2 regions of the Planococcus massiliensis genome follow, and region 2 is predicted to be linked to the other one. Evidence: a T-box and tRNA genes for the amino acid it is inferred to sense, from the RefSeq annotation. Region 2 holds a T-box; the other holds one or more tRNA genes.
The links. The T-box of region 2 lies ahead of tyrS (tyrosine--tRNA ligase). A T-box ahead of a tRNA ligase gene usually reads a tRNA of that ligase, here a tRNA-Tyr.
Positions count from the first base shown of each region.

Region 1: it encodes a tRNA-Tyr, which carries the amino acid that the T-box ahead of tyrS (tyrosine--tRNA ligase) is inferred to sense. The anticodon was not compared.

Region 1 covers NZ_CCXS01000001.1:3,285,609-3,293,175, forward strand. Annotated here, with positions in the region: gene rocF (arginase) at 1-682, opposite strand, end outside; gene BN1080_RS16455 (GNAT family N-acetyltransferase) at 753-1,316, opposite strand; gene BN1080_RS16460 (LysR family transcriptional regulator) at 1,328-2,209, opposite strand; gene BN1080_RS16465 (citrate synthase/methylcitrate synthase) at 2,316-3,395, shown strand; tRNA gene BN1080_RS16470 (tRNA-Ala) at 3,470-3,542, opposite strand; tRNA gene BN1080_RS16475 (tRNA-Lys) at 3,571-3,643, opposite strand; tRNA gene BN1080_RS16480 (tRNA-Gln) at 3,650-3,724, opposite strand; tRNA gene BN1080_RS16485 (tRNA-Tyr) at 3,735-3,818, opposite strand; tRNA gene BN1080_RS16490 (tRNA-Val) at 3,827-3,902, opposite strand; tRNA gene BN1080_RS16495 (tRNA-Glu) at 3,927-4,001, opposite strand; tRNA gene BN1080_RS16500 (tRNA-Thr) at 4,058-4,130, opposite strand; rRNA gene rrf (5S ribosomal RNA) at 4,168-4,283, opposite strand; gene BN1080_RS16510 (KinB-signaling pathway activation protein) at 5,112-5,795, opposite strand; gene BN1080_RS16515 (Mrp/NBP35 family ATP-binding protein) at 5,959-7,023, opposite strand; gene rpsI (30S ribosomal protein S9) at 7,330-7,567, opposite strand, start outside.
Region 2 covers NZ_CCXS01000001.1:2,170,567-2,178,133, forward strand. Annotated here, with positions in the region: gene BN1080_RS10730 (FMN-dependent NADH-azoreductase) at 1-33, opposite strand, end outside; gene BN1080_RS10735 (hypothetical protein) at 241-720, shown strand; gene tyrS (tyrosine--tRNA ligase) at 765-2,030, opposite strand; T-box leader at 2,083-2,274, opposite strand; gene BN1080_RS10745 (transglycosylase domain-containing protein) at 2,382-5,342, shown strand; gene acsA (acetate--CoA ligase) at 5,818-7,536, opposite strand.

The DNA.
Region 1 (7,567 bases), 1.1 Mb from region 2:
GCGATAAATGCACGGCATCTGTCCGGCGCTCTTCTTTCAAATATTGAATGGCATCTGCAATGACTGCATTCATGCCCATTTTATCGATTTCGTGCATGCTGTAAACGCGGATGCCGCGCTCTTTGATGAGTTCGCGCTCCCCTGGATCAACCGAACGCGCACCGATAATGACGATGTTTTCCGGCTTCACTTTCGGCGAATAGCCGCGGATATGCGTCAATTGCTCGTGTCCAAGCCCGAAGCTTGCAGCAAGCGGCATGCCGTGGATATTGCCAGATGGCGACGTGTCGCTCGTATTCATGTCGGCGTGCGCATCATACCAAATGACGCCCAGGTTTTCATGGCGTTCGGAAATGCCCGCAAGCGTCCCGATCGCAATGCTGTGGTCGCCGCCTAATACTAATGGAAAGTTTCCAGCTTCCGCCACTTCAAAAACTTTTGCGCCAAGTGCTTCAGTTGCTTCTGTAATCACTTTCAAATTGCGCAGGTTCGTATGTTCTTCGACTGAACCATCTGCTTGCCCGATTTGGATGTCCCCTTCATCCTTCACCGTATAGCCGAGGTCCTCGATGCGCTCCACCACGCCAGCGTAGCGAATGGCACTTGGCCCCATGTCGACGCCGCGGCGATTTTGCCCGTGGTCCATTGGTACACCGATAATCGATACATTCTTTTTATTCATGATTTTATTCCCCCTTACCAAGATGCATTCATTGTAACTGCTAAAGGGGACTTGGCTCAACCGTACAAAATCACGTATATTTATTCAATTTTTCCAACAATTCTTTTTCTACTTTCGGCCATTCTCGGTCAATGATGGAATAGACGACCGCATCTCTCGGTTTGCCGGTAGACCGGATCCGTTCATTCCGCAGGACCCCTTCTTTTACCGCGCCGATGCGTTCCAACGCTTTTTGCGAACGGAGATTTTCCGCATCGGTCTTGAATTGCACCCGGATCATGCCGCGTTCTTCAAAGCAATAATGGAGAAGCGCCAGTTTCACCCGGGTATTCACGTGTGTGCGCTGGACCGATTCGGCATAGAATGTAGAGCCGACCTCGCAGCTTTTATTCGTTTCGTCAATCGCATAGATGCGGGTCGTGCCGATCACTTCCGCCGTTTCCGGATTTTCGACGGCAAAAATCAGCACGTTGGATTGATTCAATCCCGCCGCTAGCCACGCTTCCAACTGCTCAAAAGTCTCCACTTTCATCAGCATGTGCTCGAAAATTTCCGGTGTATACAAGCCCCAAAGCGCTTCAAAATCCTCTCTCTTCAATAAACGCAAGCGAATTCCTGGCTGTTCAATAATCATTTCTGTTCCTCCTAACTAAAATAGACTGATTGGATCCTCTGCAAAAATTCCCGTTCAAGTTCCCCCATCTCTTTCGCTAAAAAATAAGTCGAAACTTGAGGCAGCGGAAACAAGTCAAAATGGGCATCCATCAAGCGCCCTTCGATCAACTCCCGGCGAACCATTGACCTTGGAAGAAATGATACGCCGAGCCCTTCCTGGATAAATCGCTTCACGATATGCGCTTGTGTCACTTTCATTGTCCGAATCCCTGTCACCTGCAAGCGCAGCTTCAGCAACAGCTCTTCCCAAAATAGCGGATGGTGGTGAGTAAACAAAATCGATGATTGGAGCATGGCTTCTGCTGAAACAGTTGGCCCGCTTTCGTCATCATACGCATCTCGCGGCAAGATGAATAAGAGCGGATCGTCGTAGACAATGTCGTGGAGAATATTTCTTCGTACTGGCGGCAATGCAGAAATTCCTGCTGAAACTTCGCCGCTTTCCACTAAATCCTCGATTTTCTCGGATTCTTCTACTTGTATGTCCAATTCAATATCGGGATGCTTCAAAGTGAAAGATTTTAAGATATAAGGAAGAACCGTTTCAGCCATCAACGGAGAAATAGCCAATCGCCATTTCTGCCGGTAGCCTTGGGCAAAAGCATGCAGTCCGTCAATACTCGCATCCACTTGCTCTAAAATGCTTTTGGCTTCCCCGTGAAAATGGCGCCCTTCTTCCGTCAGTTCGACCCGGTTCTTTTCGCGCTTAAATAGAGAGATGCCTAAACTCTCTTCCAATAATCGGATGTGCACGGTCACGTTGGGCTGAGACATCAGCAGCCGTTCAGAAGTCTTTCTGAAGTTCAAGGTTTCCGCAGCATCCACAAAAGTCTTTAACCACGAAAGCTCCATAATTGCCCCCTTTCTTAATTAATAATTTGAATTGACTTAATTATATATCTTTAATTTTTATAATCAATATTGCGCGGTATGATAAAAGAAAAGGAGGAGAAGAACCATGTTTCAGAAAGGACTAAAAGGTGTGGTGGCGGTGCAGACAAGCATTTCGTCAGTTGACGGGGATAAAGGAGAATTGCGTTACCGAGGAAAACTGGTAGATGAAGTGATCAAAGGAAAATCATTTGAGGAGACGGCTCATTTCTTATGGCACGGAAAGAGTAGAGATTCAGTAGAACTTGAAGAATGGAAAGCTTCTTTTCTTAAGTTCCGGAAAGTGCCGGAACATATTGTAGAAATAGCAAAGCTGTTGCCAAAAGAAGCTTCTATTATGGATGGGCTGCGCACCTTGATATCCGCTTATAGCTCACAAGCGTTTTCACGCATTCCTTCTGAGCAGCAAGCATTGTCCCTCGTGTCTGTTTTTCCGGTTTTAACGGCTTTGCTCTACCGCTTACAGCAAGGGCTTCCCATTATCGAGCCACGGGACGACTTAAATCATACGGCCAACTATTTATGGATGTTAAGAGGCACAGAACCTACAGTTGCACAAATTGAAGCATTGGAAACTTATTTGAAACTCAGCATGGAGCACGGCATGAATGCGTCCACGTTTGCCGCACGCGTCACGGTTTCTACCGAATCTGATATGGTCTCTGCCCTTACTTCAGCGATAGGAACGATGAAAGGCCCATTGCACGGCGGCGCGCCTTCCGGTGTTATCAACCTTTTGGAAGAAATTCAATCTCCTGAACGGATTGAACTGGTCATTAAAAACAAACTCGATCGAGGCGAGAAAATTATGGGGTTTGGCCACCGCGTTTATCGGACGGAAGATCCGCGTTCGATTTTATTGCGTAACGCCTGTCTGGCACTTGAAGGAGAAGACGCTTGGCTGGATTTAGCTGTGTCTGCAGAACAGGAAATCATTCGCTTATTAAATGAGCGAAAACCGGGACGCGCCCTTTACACCAATGTCGAATTCTATGCAGCTGCGATTATGCGCTCCATTGATATGCCGCCCGCACTATTCACGCCTACTTTCAGTGTGGCGCGCATCGTCGGCTGGACTGCCCATGTATTGGAACAGCAACGGGACAATGTCATTTTCCGGCCGCAATCTGAATATATCGGAAACTAACTTAAAAAAACCCGTCTCCAAATTAATGGAAACGGGTTTTTTACACATGGATAGTACAAATACACATGGAACAATGGAGCCTAGGGGGCTCGAACCCCTGACCTCGACGCTGCCAGCGTCGCGCTCTCCCAGCTGAGCTAAGGCCCCGCGCTGAACAGGCGCAGGAAAATAAAAATGAGCCATGAAGGATTCGAACCTTCGACCCTCTGATTAAAAGTCAGATGCTCTACCAACTGAGCTAATGGCTCGAAAAATGGCTGGGGTACCTGGATTCGAACCAGGGCATGACGGGATCAAAACCCGTTGCCTTACCGCTTGGCTATACCCCAAAGATAAAACTGGTGGTGGGGGGCAGATTCGAACTGCCGAACCCGAAGGAGCGGATTTACAGTCCGCCGCGTTTAGCCACTTCGCTACCCCACCGAGAAGAATGGTGGAGGATGACGGGATCGAACCGCCGACCCTCTGCTTGTAAGGCAGATGCTCTCCCAGCTGAGCTAATCCTCCACTAAAATCATTTCAAAAATAAGTTGGTGACCCCTACGGGATTCGAACCCGTGTTACCGCCGTGAAAGGGCGGTGTCTTAACCGCTTGACCAAGGGGCCGATATAAATAGTATAACAGTCTCTCACCAATCTACAAAACCTTATGGAAATCAAAAAGCTTCCAACCGGGTTCGAACCGGTGACCTCTTCCTTACCATGGAAGCACTCTACCTGCTGAGCTATGGAAGCAAGGTAAAAGATTCGTTGCGGTAAAAAACATAAAATAGCCCAGCGACGTCCTACTCTCACAGGGGGAAACCCCCAACTACCATCGGCGCAAAAGAGCTTAACTTCCGTGTTCGGGATGGGAACGGGTGTGGCCTCTTTGCCATCATCACTGGACTCTTTTTTTAGAGTGACTTGTTCACTCAAAACTGGATAGGCGACATTGAAACAGGTGAAACCGCTGGTTTCCGTAAACAAAGTTGGTTAAGTCCTCGATCGATTAGTATTCGTCAGCTGCACGTGTCGCCACGCTTCCACCTCGAACCTATCTACCTCATCGTCTTTGAGGGATCTTACTTGCTTGCGCAAGCTCCCCCAGTTCCGCTCGACTTGCATGTATTAGGCACGCCGCCAGCGTTCGTCCTGAGCCAGGATCAAACTCTCCATTATAGAGTAGTATTGATTGCTCAATGCTGGCGCATCGCCGCCTCCGAAAAGACGCACGATTCGCTTTGATCTGGCAAAGCCTGATCAGTATGGTAAGTCACGAACACCCGGGTGAAAGCAGCCTTGCTCCGATTGCCTAACGGCAACCCTCGCAAAAGCCGTTCTCGCGCCGAAGCGCTCGTGACGTCTTTTGTTGACGTTTTGCTGTTCAGTTTTCAAGGTTCATGTTGCCGCCGTTTCGTTTGTGTTGTTCGTTGTTGCTTGGCGACTTTTATTATATTAAAGCATGTTTATATTCCTGTCAACACTTTTGAAAAACTTTTTATTGAAGTTCTATTTTCATTTTCTTCATTCTCAAATTCCCTTTCGCAAAACCTTATAATAGCGCGATTTCCAGGCACTTCAATTAACGATTTTAAAGTTTAAAGCAGCAATATCTTTGGAAGTAATACTTTTCTGAAATTTTATTTGCCCGTAATTTCGTTTACTTCACCGTTTAGTTGCCATAAGAAAAAGCGTTTTGAACTTCTTCTACAAAGAGAAGTCCAAAACGCTTTTTTATTTTTTAGCTGTTGCTTGAGCCGCTGCTTTACGCGCTGCCCGCCGCTCTTCCAACCGTTGGCGGTCGATGTCTGACTGCTCATTGTATTTTGGCAAGACCAGCAATTGATACGCATTTACTGCCAGGAACGGGAACAAGAGCAACGTTACCCAGCTATCGATATTCCCTGCTTCCACCATCAACGCCGGCAGCCATTCTACAGTAGTAATGACGATCATGAAGAATAAAGCCGAGATGAACGTGTCTTTGTTTGTCCATTTCGCTTTGAAGTATGCTGTTACGACAGCTGTGATTAATAAAATCGCCAGCAATACGCCGTAGAGCCAAACTTGTCCGACTGTTTCGGCGTTAGGTGCAAAGCGGAATACAATCAAATCGAGAATAACTACCGCGATGATCAATAGCTGAACCCAGTTCCATAGCCGGAGCGTACGGAAGATGTTCATTCCGATTTGGTGTACGGTTAAGTAAGCAAAGAAACAAAGTTGGCTGATGATGCTCATCGTTAAACCGATAATGATCATCCAAACAAAGCCTGCGAACACTTCTCCCCAGGCGCCGTCAGCTACTGCATGCGAAAATATATCGTCCCAGCGAATGAATAATCCAAGTACCCCTGTTACTCCTCCACCGATTAAAAGCGCTTTAAAGAAAAATTTGACCCAATTTCGTATTGTCACATCAATGCCTCCATTGTTTAAAATCCTCTTAAGATTGTACCAACCCCCAGCAGAAAAATCCATTGAGCTCTCGCTTCAGATGTGAACAAAGCTTGAAAGTCGTGACAATTTGACATATATAGAAGAAAAACCCGAAAGCCGGCAGCGGCAATCGGGTTTCGCGTTATTGTTTTTTAGCAAACTGAGCAAGGATCTGTTCAGCAATTTCACCGTAGATTTTCCCAGTTGGATGGTCTTCCAAGTAAACAGAAGGCGCGAAATCTTCTTCGTTCCAATCCGGCTGGCCTAGCGGAATCTGGCCAAGCAATGGCGCTTGCAGTTCCTCAGCAAGTTTCGGTCCGCCGCCTTGTCCGAATAAATACTCTTTCTTGCCTGTTTCTTTGCTTTCAAACCAAGACATGTTTTCAATAACACCTAATACTTCATGGTCCGTTTGAATGGCCATCGCTCCTGCACGCGCGGCAACAAATGCTGCTGTCGGGTGTGGAGTGGTGATGACGATTTCTTTAGACGCAGGCAGCATTTGATGGATGTCCAGCGCTACGTCTCCCGTACCTGGCGGCAAGTCCAATAGAAGATAGTCCAAGTCGCCCCATTCGACATCACGGAAGAACTGGTCCAAGACTTTCCCAAGCATAGGGCCGCGCCATACAACCGGCATATTGTCCTCAACGAAGAAGCCCATTGAAATGACTTTCACTCCGAAACGTTCTACAGGAATAATCGTGTCGCCGCGCACAACTGGAGATTTGTCGATGCCCATCATGTCTGGAACACTAAATCCGTAAATGTCCGCATCAATCAAACCGACTTTTTTGCCGAGGCGAGCTAACGCTACAGCCAAGTTAACCGATACGGTTGATTTGCCGACGCCGCCTTTCCCGCTGGCAATCGAAATGAATTCGACTTTATTCAGCGGAGACAAAAGATCTTGCGCTTCCGATTCGCTAGCAGTTCCACGGAATTGCGCTAAAGCTTCAGGAGGCAGTTCCTCGAAACGGATTCCGACGGATCCTGCTCCCGCTCCTTTTAGCACTTCGACCACTTTCATCTGAAGCTGCATTTGTTCCGGTGTATTCGCTTTCGCAATCGCCAGTTTCACACTCACATGATTTTTCTCTTCTTTTATCTTCACAGACGTAATGCCGTTTGTCTCCGTCAGCGATCTATGTAAAAACGGATCTTGAAGCTCTCCGAGTAATTCGCGAACTTGTACTTCAGTCAACATATCTCATACACTCCCTATCACTTTTGCTCACCCTAAAGTATAGCATACCGCCTTTTAAATTAAATCTAATGCGACTTAGAAAAGCGGAGGTGCCCGCTTAGCTCTGACCGGCATAAGCCGATACGGCGAAGCGGCGTTTATTTGCTGCACAGCCGGATCGGCTTATGACCCGAAGAGCTGGGCACCGCAGCTGGACACTCAGAAAAGCGGTGACGCTCATTTTCATTCCTGAAAGCAGTGCCGTTCTACCAGTTTCAAAGCAAAATAAAACCCCTCTTCTCCAAAGAGAAAAGGGGTTTTGAACTATTAACGTTTTGAGAACTGTGGTGCACGACGAGCTGAACGCAAACCTGGTTTCTTACGTTCTTTCATACGTGGGTCACGAGTTAGCAATCCAGCAGATTTAAGTGCTGGACGGAAAGCAGGGTCTACAGTAAGTAGAGCGCGTGCGATTCCGTGGCGAACTGCTCCAGCTTGACCAGTGAAGCCGCCGCCTTTTACGTTTACAAGTACATCATAGCTTCCAAGAGTTTCAGTAGCTACT
Region 2 (7,567 bases):
ACGGTTGTTCGCTTTTACTACTAATACATTCATTTGTTCAAATTCCTCCAATAAATTATATTCACATCCCCTATCATATAATGAATACGTATTTTTTTGTTGTGAGACGACTTATCCTGACTTCAAGATATTCATTTCGTGAACATTTTATGACTTTTTCCATTTACTGGTGAAACCTTTCGATTCTAGCTCCGTATTAAGACCAGGAGGGATGGCATGATTTCTTTTGTATTGATTTAATTGGTTGGCCTACCGATTGCAGTCCTTCTTCATGAAGTCGGCCATGCCATTGGCAGTGCTTTGTTATCCAAAGAAAAAGTGAGAGTCTATCTAGGTCCGTTGGATGACAGCAATAAAGAAAATTTTCGGTTCGGAAAGATTTCGTTTCATATCCGGTGGGCTTATTACGGATTTTGCGCTTTGGTGAAGCCAAAAGAAAAACGATCAAAAATTCAACGATTCTTATTCTTAGCAGGAGGTCCTGCTGCTTCATTAAGCCTTGCACTTTTGTCTTTCGCCGCTTTAAATCAGCTGACGAATTGGGACCTTCAGAATTTCACGAAAGGTTTCATGTACATTAATCTTTGGTTATTTGCCGGTACGTCCATCCCTGTCATCTATCCGAAATGGATGGGTCCATACGCAGGACACTCATCTGATGGCTATCAGCTCATTCAATTAATGAAGAAAGAAAAAACACTTGAAACAAAAGCGGATTAAAAAAATGCGGCTTCCCAATGGAAGCCGCATTTTGCCTTTATTTATTAACTAAACTGAACCATATGGTATTTTTTCTTGCCTCGGCGGATGATGGAGAACGCATCTTCCAACCGGTCTTTTTCATCGATGATGTAGTCAAGGTCAGTGACTTTTTCACCATTCACCGAAATTGCGCCGTTTGTGACATCTTCCCGCGCTTGGCGTTTAGATGAAGAAATGCCTGCTTCGACGATCAAGTCGACAATCGACTTCGCTTCTTTCGCGAGTTCAACTGATGGCACATCTTTAAAAGCAGCGCGCATTTCCTCTGCTGATAAAGCCTTCAAATCTCCGCTGAACAAGGCTTTCGTGATGCGCTGCGCATCTTCAAGCGCTTTTTCGCCGTGGATCAATTTGGTCATTTCTTCAGCTAAAACCGTTTGCGCTTTACGCAAATGCGCTTCCGTTTCCACTGTAGTTTCAAGAGCTTCAATTTCTTCGCGGTCGAGGAATGTGAAAATCTTCAAGTATTTGATGACATCTGCATCCGCTGTATTGATCCAGAACTGGTAGAACTCGTAAGGAGAAGTCTTTTTCGCATCGAGCCAAACAGCGCCGCCTGCCGACTTCCCGAACTTCGTTCCGTCCGCTTTCGTCACTAACGGAATCGTGATGCCAAAAGCTTTCGCTTCTTCATCATGTGTTTTGCGAATCACTTCAAGCCCTGATGTGATATTCCCCCATTGATCAGAACCGCCGATTTGAACGCGGCAATTGTAATGGTTGTACAAGTGGTTGTAGTCAATTGCCTGAATCAATGTATATGAGAATTCCGTGAAAGAAATTCCTTGTTCCAAACGTGATGCAACCGAATCTTTTGCCAGCATGTAATTCACGGAAATCAATTTTCCGTAGTCGCGCAAGAATTCAATAATGCTCATCTGCCCTATCCAGTCGCGGTTGTTAACCATTTTCGCACCATTTTCAGAAGCAAAATCAAAAATTTGTTCCATTTGGACTTTAATGCCTTCCACGTTCTTATCAATCTGTTCCGTTGTCTGCAGTTGGCGCTCTTCATTTCTTCCAGAGGGATCGCCGATCATGCCGGTAGCTCCGCCGACTAAAAGAATCGGCTGATGCCCGTGCGTCTGAAAACGTCGCAATGTCAATAGCGGCACGATATGGCCGATGTGCATGCTATCCGCTGTCGGGTCTACACCGCAGTACAACGAAATCTTCTGTTCATCTAATAATTTCTCCATGCCTTCTTCGTCGGTTTGCTGGTAAAGCAAGCCTCTCCATTTTAAGTCTTCCAATAATGCATTTGCCATTTCCATTTCCTCCTTGTTTCAGCTAATAAAAAAAGCCCCTGCATGAAATTCATGCAGGGACGCTTTTGCGCGGTACCACCCAGCTTGGAGAATCTGATTCTCCCGACTCAATATGTGCCGTACGGGGCACTTCCGTAAACTCCAAGCCTGTAATTCAGCTACTGCGCTTTGACCGGTTTGCACCAACCACCGGCTCTCTCTACAAAGTTTGCAACGCCTACTTCGGACTCTTCATCGTTTGAATATGAAAATATATTAGTTAGTTTACTTTATTATGACATATTGTCAATCTTTTTAGTTGCTTTTGTGTGAATATGCTATAATAAAGCGAGATTTTAGGAGGTTGATAAAGTGCTTGAAAAGATAAGGGACGGCCTTAGGAAAACCGAAGAAACCTACAATAGATGGACTTCCGCAAAATGGGCAAAACGTTTGAGCATCACTAGTGGTGTGCTTTGGAACTTGGCTATTTTGCTTGCAATTATATTTGTCGTCGGCGGTGTATTTGCCGCTTCCGTTGGAGCCGGTTATTTCGCTTCCCTGGTGGACGAAGAAAAACTTCGTACGCCGGATGAAATGCGCGGTGAAATTTACAGCTATGCCGAAACCTCTGAGATGTTTTTTGACAACGAAGTCTATATCGGAAAATTACGCACCGATTTAGAACGAAAAGAAACAAAGCTCGATAAGGTTTCAAAATTTGCAATTGACGCGGTTCTTGCGACAGAGGATGAATACTTCCTAGAACATGACGGAATCGTGCCAAAAGCGATTTTCCGTGGATTGTTCCAGGATGTTTCAAACTCCGACAGCCAAACAGGCGGATCGACATTGACACAGCAGTTGATCAAGAACCAAATTTTAACCAATGAAGTATCCTACGAACGAAAAGCCAAAGAAATTTTGCTTGCAATGCGCCTCGAAAAATTCATGTCGAAAGACGAGATTTTAGAAGCTTATTTAAACATCATCCCTTACGGAAGAAACTCTTCCGGTGCGAATATTGCTGGGATTGAAACTGCGGCAAACGGCTTATTTAACGTATCTGCAAGTGATTTGAACTTGCCGCAAGCCGCTTTCATTGCGGGAATCCCGAAAGCGCCTTTCCGCTATACGCCCTATACATCAACTGGCGATCCGAAAGACGATGAAGCGTTGCAGTACGGAATTGACCGCATGAAGACGGTGCTATTCCGGATGAAGGAAACAGAATACATTACCCAGAAAGAATACGATGAAGCAATCGCTTACGACATCAAAAAAGATTTCCGTTTAGATGAACAGCGTTCTTATGAGAAATATCCGCACATCACAGTTGAGCTAGAAAAACGTGCATCCCGCATCATTATGGATGTACTCGCTGAACAAAATGGAATCGACCCTGCTACATTAGAAGAAAATGATAAGTTATACGAAGAATATGCCATTTTGGCAGACCGTGCCGTTCGTTCGAATGGCTACCGCATTTACTCGACCATCAACAAAGAAATGTTCGATGCACAGAAAAAAGCGGCCGCATCCTACGAATCGTACGGGGCGACTTTGACCGCTCCTGCTCTTAATGCAGAGGGCGAAGAAATACAGAAGCAATACCCTGTCCAAATCGGCAGTATGACCGTCGAAAACAGCACCGGCAAAATTTTAAGTTTTGTCGGAGGGCGCGATTTTGAAATCGAAAAACTGAATCATGCGACACAAGCTTTCCGTTCCATCGGTTCTACCGCTAAACCGCTGTTGGTTTACGGACCTGCGATTGAACTAGGAAAAATCGGGGCTGGCAGCCCGGTGGTCGATGTGAAATTCACACAAAATATCCCTGGCCAGAAGCCTTACAAACCGAGCAACTTTGTTCCAACGAGCGAACAAGGCATCATGCCTGCCCGCAATGCTTTAGCAGAATCCCAAAACTTGCCGGCACTTCGCCTCTATTCTCAAATTCAAAACCAAGATCCAAGCAGCTATATGAGAAAAGCTGGATTAACGAGAGTGATTGAGAATAAAGAGAAAGTGAATGCCTTTTTAACATCTGCCCTTGGCGGCGGTGTCGAAGCTTCAGTTGAACAACTGACGAGTGCTTACTCCATGTTCGCTACAAATGGCAAACATAAAGATGCATACATGATTCAACGCATTGAAGATGCAGACGGCAATATCGTATTTGAACAAAATACAGAAGACGGAGAACAAGTATTTTCTCCACAAACTTCTTATATCCTTACGGATATGATGCGCGATGTCTTTAAAACGGAACGTGGTACTGGTAATCGTGCAAACAGCTTACTTAAATTCAGCTCAGACTTTGCCGGCAAAACCGGAACCACCCAAGATGCAAAAGATGTGTGGATCGTCGGCTTAAACCCGAACGTAACGATGAGCGTATGGCTCGGCTATGGAACAGAGAAGTTCCAATTAAATGACCGGCCAAACAGCGAATTACAGCCTTCTGTCCGGGTTAACCAGTTATGGGCGCGCTTAATGAATGCCGCTTATGACACGAACCCTGAATTAATCGGTACTAAAGAAACGTTCAAAGCACCTGAAGGCGTTGTCACCCGCTCATTCTGCAGCATTTCAGGGCTTGCCCCAGGCGGTGCATGTTCGGGTGCTGGCTTAGTGAAAGCCGACTTGTTCAATGCCAACGTTATGGTTCCGACAAAAGCAGATGACAGCTTGACTTCAGGATCTTATACGACTGTAAATGGTTCCCGTTACTTGGCACTGGATAGTACGCCAAGAGAATTTGTCAGCAGCGGCGGTGCCGGTGTTTCCAAAGCTTATATTGACCGCATGCTCGGTAAATTGGGCGGAGATGCAAGCAAACTCTTCCCGGGCAATTCAAGATTCTCGAATATTGTTTCCGGTTCTACATTGAACCACGATGGCGTAGCGCCTGCCGGTGTTCAAGCATCGTTGAACGGCAGAACTCTTACTTGGAGCAATTCCGCTTCGAATGATGTCGTCGGCTACCGCATTTACCGGAGCGGCGGAGGCAATTCTTTACTCGCTTCCATCTCGGAATCTCGTGGAAATTCTTATACTTTGCCGGGTCCAGGCAGCTATTTTGTCGTAGCTGTGGACATCACCGGCCAACAATCGCCGCTCTCCAATACAGTAGGCATTGAAGCGCCAAAACCGGCGGCTCCTGCCAAACCGGAGGAAAATACAGCTCCTCCGGCGGATGAAGAAGACGAAACGGAAACGCCTCCTGAAGAGGAAGAGGAAGAAGAAGAAACTACTCCTCCTCCAGCTAATGGCGGCACTACCCCTCCTCCGGCTGAACCAACAGAACCGGAAGAAGGCGACGGTGAATAATTTATTCCCGCAACTTAAAAAGGCACCAGCTGAGAAAAATCTCAGCTGGTGCCTTTTATGTTTCAAGCTTTCGGATCTAAACGGCTGTTTCCGCTTTTCTTTGTCTAGACTTCGGCAGCCAGATTCTTGGGTCATAAGCCAATCCGGCTGTGTGGCTGAAAACACGCCACTTCGCCAGCTCGTCTTATGTCCGGCGAATCTAGATGGCTGCCTCCGCTTTTCTCTATTGTCCAGACTCCAGTGCCCAGCCCCTCGAGTCGCTTCGGTCTCTCAGCAAATGGCAAAGAGCGCCATTCCCTGAAAGCCCTCCAGCGCTTGTCGGGGCTAGACGGGCACTTCCGCTTTTCTCTATTGTCCAGACTCCAACAGCCAGATCCTCGGGTCATAAGCCATCTTGGCTGTACGGCAAAGAACCCCGCTTCGCCAATCTGTCTTAAGCCTTTCGGATCAAAACGGCTGCCTCCGCTTTTCTCTATTAATCTTCCATCGTCGACAAATCGCCTGTCGGCAAGTCGAGTTCCCATGCTTTCAAGACACGGCGCATAATTTTACCGCTTCGGGTCTTCGGCAGTTTGTCTTTGAATTCGATTTCTTTCGGCGCCGCGTGGGCAGCCAGCCCTTTTTTGACGAATTGCTGGATGTCTTGGACCAATTCTTCAGAAGGTTCATGGCCCGCATTTAACGCAACAAAGGCTTTGATGATTTCCCCGCGTACCGGATCCGGTTTTCCAATGACCCCTGCTTCTGCCACCGCTGGGTGCTCAAGCAATTTGCTTTCTACTTCGAATGGACCTACGCGTTCGCCGGAAGTCATGATGACATCATCTACCCGTCCCTGGAACCAGAAATAGCCTTCTTCGTCCATATAAGCCGAATCCCCGGAAACGTACCATTTATCATTCAAGAAATACGATTCGTATTTTGATGGATTGTTCCAAATTTGGCGCATCATGGACGGCCAGCCTTTTTCGATCGCCAAATTGCCCATTTGGTTTGGCGCCAGTTCGTTTCCTTGATCATCAACAATGGCCACTTTGATGCCCGGAACCGGTTTGCCCATCGAGCCCGGTTTGATTGCCATGGATGGGTAGTTGCAAATGGTCTGCGCTCCCGTTTCTGTCATCCACCATGTGTCGTGGATCCGTTTATCGAATACTTGGACACCCCAACGCACAACTTCCGGATTCAAGGGCTCCCCAACGGATAAAACATGGCGAAGCGTTGATAGATCGTATTCTTTTACCAATGCATCTCCTGCGCCCATCAGCATGCGGAAAGCTGTCGGCGCACTATACCAAACGGTGACGCCAAAATCTTCAATCGCTTTGTACCAGCCATCGGGAGAAAAACGTCCTCCTAAAATAACAGTAGTCGTACCGGTCAGCCATGGAGCAAAGACGCCATAAGCTGTCCCCGTCACCCAGCCAGGGTCGGCTGTGCACCAGTAGATATCTTCCTCCTGAAGGTCCAATACCCATTTGCCGGTCTGGTATTGCTGGACCATCGCATATTGGGCATGTAGAACGCCTTTCGGTTTTCCGGTCGAACCGGAAGTATAATGGAGCACAAGGCCGTCTTCTTTATCCAGCCATTCAATTTCAAATTTATCGGAAGCCCCGTGAAGATGCTTCATGAAATCAACCGTATGATCATTTTCTTCAATTTCTTCCCCTACAAGGAAAACAGTTTTAAGATGCGGCAGCCGGTCAAACGGCACGCGCGGCAATAATTCCGGAGTCGTAATAATCGCTTTCGCGTCGCTGTCATCCAAGCGGTCGTAAATGGCGCCTTCCATAAACGCTTCAAATAATGGCCCGACGATCAAGCCCATTTTCAAGGCACCGAACATGGCAAAATAGAGTTCCGGAGAACGCGGCATAAAAATAAACATGCGGTCGCCTTTCTCCAGTTCCGAATGGGATTTCAATAAATTCGCTGCACGGTTTGTCATACGCTTCATTTCATAGAACGTATACGACTCGTTTCGCGATTGGTCTTTGTAGTAAAGAGCTACTTTATTCTTTCGATAGGATTCAGCGTGGCGGTCGATCGCTTCGTACGCCATATTTACTTTACCGCTTTCATACCAACTGAATTCTTTTTCAACTTCAGTCCAGTCGAAATTAGCTGCGATGTCTTCATAATTATGTAGATGATGCTCCCCTTGTTTTGCTGGTATCGCTTCCACTTTCATCCAAATCATCCTTTCCCAATTGGTTCTCCTT